2 regions of the Chryseomicrobium imtechense genome follow, and region 1 is predicted to be linked to the other one. Evidence: riboswitches for the same ligand, from Rfam matches in the RefSeq annotation. Region 1 holds a riboswitch; the other holds the start of a gene.
The links. Region 1 has a riboswitch for S-adenosylmethionine ahead of AB5N96_RS07695 (hypothetical protein). Riboswitches for the same ligand answer to the same signal wherever they lie in the genome.
Positions count from the first base shown of each region.

Region 2: it holds a riboswitch for S-adenosylmethionine, as region 1 does, so the genes downstream of both, metK (methionine adenosyltransferase) here and AB5N96_RS07695 (hypothetical protein) in region 1, are expected to answer to the same signal.

Region 1 is NZ_JBGOBM010000006.1:97,487-101,583, reverse strand. Features, by position in the region: gene AB5N96_RS07715 (patatin-like phospholipase family protein) at 1-222, shown strand, start outside; gene AB5N96_RS07710 (NADPH-dependent FMN reductase) at 233-784, opposite strand; gene AB5N96_RS07705 (DUF2188 domain-containing protein) at 797-1,165, opposite strand; gene AB5N96_RS07700 (hypothetical protein) at 1,268-1,465, shown strand; SAM riboswitch class I at 1,522-1,623, shown strand; gene AB5N96_RS07695 (hypothetical protein) at 1,700-1,981, shown strand; gene AB5N96_RS07690 (glycerate kinase) at 1,993-3,129, shown strand; gene AB5N96_RS07685 (CdaR family transcriptional regulator) at 3,348-4,097, opposite strand, start outside.
Region 2 is NZ_JBGOBM010000004.1:198,507-202,603, reverse strand. Features, by position in the region: gene AB5N96_RS05855 (alpha/beta hydrolase) at 1-716, opposite strand, end outside; gene AB5N96_RS05850 (gamma carbonic anhydrase) at 789-1,301, shown strand; gene metK (methionine adenosyltransferase) at 1,347-2,546, opposite strand; SAM riboswitch class I at 2,727-2,851, opposite strand; gene pckA (phosphoenolpyruvate carboxykinase (ATP)) at 3,042-4,097, shown strand, end outside.

The DNA.
Region 1 (4,097 bases):
TGGAAGCATTACAATGAAACGCTGGATTGGCTGGATGAATTAGAAACGCAAGGCGATGCATTTGTTATTCGTCCACAAGAAACGTTTAAAATCAGTCGAGCAGAACGCAATCCACAGCGGTTGTCTGCGTTATATGAATTCGGCTTAAAAAGTGGGCGAGATGGGTTTGACGAATTAATGGACTGGCTAGGGGAACCATATTCCATCATGCCAAAAGCCTGAGGAAGTCTCCTCAGGCTTTGTTTGTACGTAGTGGTTTCAATGCCCCGCCCCATGCGAGTACTTGGTCAAACATGTCGTTGACGTTTTTGTTGTGAAGGTCACGAGGTGTAAATGTTTGTCCTTTTTCAAAATCTAAGAATAAGGATAAGACAGGATGTACACGTACATCTGCAATCATAAGCTCAGCGCATACTTGTCGAACATGCTCAGCTGCACGTGTACCTCCTGCAGATCCGTAACTGACAATTCCAGCTGCTTTGTTGTGCCAAGACTCTTTCGCACTATCAAATGCATTTTTTAAAGCTCCCGTCATGCTGTGATTGTATTCTGCGACAACAAATACAAAGGCATCGAGGGAGTCGAGCTTTTCATTCCATCGTTTTACACCTTCTGATTCAGCTGTCCCAAGCAGTGGAAGGTCAAAATCTTTGATATCTACCAGTTCATAATTGGCGTCTTCACGTCCTTTTGCTTTTTCAACGAGCCATTCTCCAACTTGTGGACTGACCCGACCATCACGCGTACTCCCTAAAATAATGCCTACCTTTAATTTTTCGCTCATCACCATTCCTCCTCATTCATAATAGGTATCTTCAACGGATCCATCTTGTTTAAACACTTTTAAAATGCCATCTTTATCATTGACATATGTTTTTGCTTCTTCAAGAAGCGATTCTTTTGTAGTAGCCGTCTTAATGGCCCTTTCTCCGTCCTGTTTCATAAGTATCCAGTCGTCTTCATGTGCTTTCACTACATAATGAGGGCGTGAAGAATTGTCACTCCCGCTAACATAGTCACGTGCTTTCGCCGTTGCAATAGAAATGGCGCGGCCTTCTTCCATACCGTCATCCACCATCGCATTTGCCATCTCAATCGCTTTATTCCGTACACTAGCGTCTAAATTTTTCATGGAATCGGGATAGTCCGTTTTTGTCCATGGCATTTCAAATCGCCTCCTTGAATTCCTATTTCCCTGCTCGAGTCGTTTTAAACAGGTGGTTGGAGGGAATACTTTACTAATTCAGAATAAGTGGAGGGATGCACAATGTTTGAAAAAGACAAAGATAAAGAGAAAGTAAATAGTGGGAAGATTCCAATGCCAAGCGATGAAAAATCATTGACTGAAGAAGAAAAAATCGATAGTGATCCGTTCTTTTATCGGGAAGACCCTGCGGATAAAGATGGCGAGAATGAACTGTATAACCATAAAAATGCTGATGAAGATGATATCCGATCGAAATGAGGCTGGGAAATTCCCCCTCTTTCTGCTATACTTGACCTAACTGAACATGAACTCTTTTCTTATCAAGAGAGACGGAGGGAATTGGCCCTACGAAGTCTCAGCAACCTGCCCGCGCGGTAAGGTGCTCCATCCAACAGGGGATACCTGAACGATGAGGAGAAATTGTGCACTTGCAACTCTTCTCTCTCGTGGGGAAGAGTTTTTTGTTTGGCACAATTTTAGGAGGCGATTCACATGGGAAAAGAAGCACTTGAAAAGCAGTTGTATGAATTAAAGACGAAAGAAGTCAAAAGCTATGCGGGGGCTATGCAGCGTCATCAACAAGTCAAAGCACTAGAAGCGCAGTTGCACTACTTGGAGCTTGGGGAAGAAATATCTCGCCAGCGAGTCGATGAGGCGATCGAAGAAATTACAGCACTTGAGCAGGAGATTGCGCGACTATCACGAAGTATAGAAGAAAAGAAACAGGATTTACATTTCTACTTATTCGGTCCATCCGTCAAACGACTATTTTAGGGGGAACAGCCATGAAATTCATCATCAGCTCAGATGCTTGGAAAACAACATTAACATCTAAACAAGCAACCCGTGCTATTGCACAAGGCTTGCAGTCTGTCGATCCAACGCTTGAAATTGTAGAGTTCCCGATTGCAGATGGAGGGGAAGGAACTTTGGATGCGCTTATGAATGCAACGAGAGGAACATACAAAACGGCCACTGTTCATGACCCGCTTGGCCGTCCGGTTGAGGCGAAGTATGGTGTCACAGGGCTTTCGCGTCATACATGTGTGATTGAGATGGCGCAAGCTTCCGGTTTCTCCTATGTCAAAAAGCATGAACAGAACCCACGACTCGCGTCTACGTTTGGCACCGGTGAACTGATTCGTGCAGCACTTGATGAAGGGCATCGCAATTTTATTTTGGCAATTGGGAGCAGTGCAACAAATGACGGAGGAGCAGGTATGTTACGGGCTCTTGGATTGAAGTTTTTAGACAAAGAGGGTCAGGAAATGTCAGGAGATTTGGTACAACTTAAACATCTTGATCGGTTAGATGATGCAGAGTTTGATAAACGTCTTCAAGAATGTACATTCGCAGTAGTGAGTGATGTACAGATTCCATATATAGGGCCTCAAGGTGCAACGCGTCTATATGGGGAGACGAAAGGCCTGCAAGCAGAAGAGTCGGAAGAAGTGGAAGCAGCACTCCAACAGCTAGCAGATGTCATCGAGGCACATACCGGGGTTCGTCTGCATGACCGAGCAGGAGCGGGTTCTGGAGGAGGCTTAGGCGGAGCCGTCCAAGCATTTTTCCCGACCAAGTGGTATCACGGAATCGATTTTGTGCTGAAGCGATCAGGATGGGAAAATGCATTGTCTGGTGTTACACACGTAATTACTGGAGAAGGACGCCTTGATGCGCATACGTTCTTAGAAGGAAAAGGACCGCATGGCGTGGCGAAGTTTGCAGGGGACAAAGGCTTGCCGGTGACATTGTTTGCTGGAAGTGGCGATATCGATGTGGCTGAAGAAGCTAACGATGTTTTCAATGAAGTCGTGGTACTTGCCACTTCAGAGAAAGAAGTAGAGCAAGCGCTTGAAAAGCCTGAAGAGGTGTTACGACAAGCGGCAGCGCGCTGGTACGCAGTAAAACGCGGAGAATAAACGAAAGCCTAGCGGGTAAGATTACCTGCTAGGCTTTTTTGTGGCGTGCTGAATTAGTTTCCATAATATGACTCAGGGCACAAACGGAGATTTTGAGGGCATAAAACCGGGCGCTCGAGTCACAAAACAAACTCTGCAGGGCACAAACACAGTCATTCAGGGCACAAACCTCCGAGCGACCTAAGCCCTTTCCTAGTAAGTTCTTAACAAATCAGGCCTTACTCTATTATTTTACTAGGCGCCCACTCACAAGCGAGCCAAAACTTCACGGCATGCTCAAAATTTAATGGGTCTAGCCCAGTTAATCGCTCAATCTGCTCTATGCGATAACTTAGGGTGTGGCGGTGGATCCCAATAAATGTAGCAGCCTGTTGAATCGATAAATTATGAGTCAATAGCGCTCGGATCGTTTCAAGTGCTTTCTCGTCCAGGCCGTCCAATAGTGTGAAACTAAAACTTTCTCGGTCGATAGTAGGCACTTGATCAAGCAAATAAGTCACTTCGAACTCTGAAAACTGAGCCAATGCTGTGGTCTGATGTTGCCCAGTGACTTGTGCAGAACGTAAACTGATTTGGAGTTCCTGAACAGATGAGACCGACTTTCCAACAGCTACTTTTGCTGACTTTGTTGTACGCAAGAAGCGTTCAAGCTTTTCGACTAACCGCTCTGGAGATAATCCGCTTGTGATCAATACTAGCTCTTCGTTTACACCTATACCAACAAGTTTATCTGGCCATTCTAAAAAATCTTCTATTTTTCTACGAAGTGTATTCGTCTGTCCGGATACATCTTTGAATACACTGCAACAGAGAGGCCCTTTCAATGAAACGCCCGATAAATTAGCACGCTCAACTGTACTCGCAGAAAGCTCGCCTCCCACGAATAATTCCGTCACCGCATCATCTTTCCACTTTCTTTGCCACTCCGACTCAGTCGTCACAATGGATTGATGCAGCATCAGTTCACA
Region 2 (4,097 bases), on a different contig from region 1:
TCGGTATGTTGATGAATATCATGGCGCGCAGACGTCCATTCCGAGTAATGAAGCGTCGGGAATTTTTGACCCGCCATCCATGTGCGCACAGCTGGCACTGAAATCACTTTGTCCTCTGCTGCCAGTTGTAACCAAACAGGCACTGTCCATTCGCGTGAAGATTGTCCGACTGTTTTCATTCGCTCTTGCAATGCTTCATACCATTCCGTAGTGACCGTCGTATGTACGAGTTCGTCTTCCTGATATTCTTGTTGGAGAACGGCATCCGAAATATAGAGTTCAGCATCGAGTGGGAACTCAAGACGTTGATTGATTGTTAGTTTTGCTAAGCGGTTTGACCATTTCGAAGGGGTTGCTTTTAAGTCGATCCAAGGACTTGTCAGAAGAAGGCCTGCAACCGACTCTCTCGGTTTTCGCATATAGTGAAGAATCGTCGTGGCTCCGAATCCGTGCCCCAGTAAAAATATCGGTAAATGAAATTGGCTCGCATACTCTATGGCGCGCTCCAAATACAGTTCATATTCATCAATCGATTCATTATGGAGGCCTTTGTTCTTCGCGGCTTCTCCGTGACTTGGAAGATCACCCATGACAACATGGCAGTCGTTGCTTCGTAAGTATTCTATAACCCATGCGTAGCGTCTATGATGTTCCAATACATTATGGACGATAACGACAATGGCTTTCGGTTGGTTTTCGGTTTCCCATATCCACATGGCTACCTTCCCCTTTCTCATTCTGCTACACTTACTTTATAGTATAGCAAGGGTATAGAAAGGAAGTCTGTTATGATCTATCCATTTGGCGAAAAAACTCCAAATATCCATCCGTCCGTGTTTATTGCGGATTTCACGACCATCACAGGAGATGTAGAAATCGGTGAAGGGTCTTCAGTATTTTTCAACACTATCATTCGCGGCGACGTCAATGCGACACGCATTGGTCGTAAGGTCAACATCCAAGATCTTTGTTGCCTTCACCAAAGTCCTCAGTTCCCACTTGTCATAGAAGACGAAGTAACGGTCGGTCATCAAGTGACACTGCATAGTTGCACTATCCGGAAAGGTGCCTTGATTGGAATGGGTTCCATCATTTTAGATGGTGCAGAAATCGGAGAAGGTGCATTTATTGGAGCCGGTAGTCTCGTCCCTCAAGGAAAAATGATTCCTGCTGGTATGATGGCATATGGACGGCCAGCGAAGGTTGTGCGAGCTGTCAATGAGGAAGATAAGAAGGACATGGAGCGCATTGTGCGTGAGTATCATGAAAAGGGTCAATACTATAAAGGTTTGCAAGAATAACAAAAAAACTCCCAAGGAAGTAAATTCCTCGGGAGTTTCCTCATTTTATAAACCAGCTTTTGCTTTTAACTCAGCTGCTTTGTCTGTTTTTTCCCATGGTACATCGATGTCTGTACGACCAAAGTGTCCGTACGCAGCAGTTTGCTTGTAGATCGGACGACGAAGATCAAGCATCTTGATGATTCCCGCTGGGCGTAGGTCAAACAACTCGCGAATCCATGTTACCATGTCTGCTTCTGTTGCTTTTCCTGTACCGAATGTATCCACAGCAATTGAAACTGGCTGTGCTACACCGATTGCATAAGCAAGTTGCACTTCTACTTTATCCGCAAGACCCGCTGCTACGAGATTTTTCGCAACATAACGAGCTGCATATGCTGCAGAGCGGTCAACTTTTGTTGCATCTTTCCCAGAGAATGCACCGCCACCGTGACGTGCATAACCACCGTACGTATCAACGATAATTTTGCGGCCAGTTAAACCAGCATCTCCTTGTGGTCCACCGATTACGAAGCGGCCAGTTGGGTTGATAAAGTATTTCGTGTTTTCGTCAATCCACTCAGCCGGTACGACTGCGTTGATGACGTGTTCTTTCAAATCAGACTGAATTTGCTCTAGCGTAATTTCAGGAGCGTGTTGTGTAGAAATTACGATTGTATCGACACGCACTGGCTTGCCGTTTTCATCGTATTCAACAGTCACTTGTGTTTTACCGTCTGGACGTAAGTACTCAAGTGTTTCGTTTTTACGTACTTCCGATAAGCGGCGTGATAATTTGTGCGCCAAGCTGATTGGAAGTGGCATTAATTCTTCTGTTTCATTACAAGCAAATCCGAACATCAGACCTTGGTCACCCGCTCCGATAGCTTCGATGTCAGCGTCTGTCATAGACCCTTCGCGTGCTTCAAGTGCACGGTCTACTCCAGCCGCGATATCTGCAGACTGCTCATCAATTGCAGTTAAAACAGCAGATGTATCTGCGTCAAAACCGAATTTTGCACGTGTGTAGCCGATTTCTCGAACTGTTTCACGCACCGTTTTTTGAATGTCTACATAAGCAGATGTTGTAATTTCTCCAGCAACTAGAACAAGTCCAGTTGTGACGGTTGTTTCGCACGCTACACGTGCATTCGGGTCTTCAGTTAAGATTGCGTCAAGGATCGCATCTGAGATTTGGTCACAAATCTTATCCGGATGGCCTTCTGTTACTGATTCCGAAGTGAATAATCGACGTTGTGTCATGATATATTTCCTCCTTCTTGATCCTGCGGGATTGCTCCCGTGAATTGAACCGGTACTCATTCCCCATGGCAAGCCTAGAATACTTGAAGCTGTTTTGGATTTGGCGCATGGTTGAAGGCGTTCATAAATAATAAAATCCTTTCACTCACTAATGAGGAAAGGATGATTTCTTTGCACCTTTCACTCTTATCAATCAGGGGAATCCCCTGTCTCAGGTTGGGCACCTTTTCAATAAGTGTTGCATCTCTATCTTATTGAGGTTGCCGGGTTTCATAGGGCCTGACCCCTCCACCAGCTCGGGATAAGAGTATCCGTTCAATTTTCCATCATACGCATTCACCTATCGAAAGTCAACAAAAAACTGTGTGAAAGTCCCCACAAAAAAATCACTAATCAAGTGACGTATTAGTGTAGACTATTTAGTTTAATGTGTTATACTAATTCACATATTAGCATTCCGTCACTTCGGAAAATCTATTTAAGGATGGTATTTAACCTATGCAATCGATCGATACAAAAAGCGCAATTCAGTCTTTATTATCGGGAGACCAAGTCCACACGCAACTATCTGTAGCGGAACTTGTTGAACAAGCAACTGCTCGTGGTGAAGGTATGCTGACTTCAACTGGTGCACTACGTGCTGAAACTGGAAAGTATACGGGGCGTTCCCCAGAAGATAAATATATGGTAGATGAAGATATTTCACGTGATAAAGTAGATTGGGGTTCAGTCAACCGCCCAATCTCAAAAGAAGTATTCCAAAACTTATATGCAAAAGTTGTCGATTACCTACAAACAAAAGATGCTCTTTTCTTATTTAAAGGGTTCGCTGGTGCAGACGAAGCGTCTCGCCTACCAATCCAAGTAATCAATGAATACGCATGGCACAACTTGTTCGCCCATCAATTATTCATTCGTCCAACCGCTGAAGAGCTTGCTAACCACGAAGCACAATTCACAATCGTGAGTGCTCCAACGTTCAAAGCAGATCCTGCAGTTGATGGTACGAACTCTGAGACCTTCATCATGGTGTCTATTGAAGAGCGCATCGTACTAATCGGTGGTACGGAGTATGCGGGTGAGATGAAAAAATCCATCTTTGGTATTATGAACTACTTGCTTCCTGAGCAAGGGATTCTTCCAATGCACTGTTCTGCAAACGTAGGCGAAGAAGGCGACGTTACATTGTTCTTCGGTCTGTCTGGAACTGGGAAAACAACTTTATCTGCAGACAAAGGCCGTCATTTAATTGGTGACGACGAGCATGGTTGGTCAGATACGGGCGTCTTCAATATGGAAGGCGGATGCTACGCAAAATGTATCAACCTAACAGAAGAAAATGAGCCTGAGATCTATAACGCAATCAAATTCGGTACTGTTCTTGAGAACGTAGTCGTAAATGAAGAAACACGTGAAGCAGATTACGATGACAACTCTTTAACAGAGAATACACGTGCTGCCTATCCAATCGATTACATCGACAACATCATGGTGCCTTCTGTTGCAGGTCATCCAAAAACAATCGTGTTCTTAACGGCGGATGCGTTTGGCGTT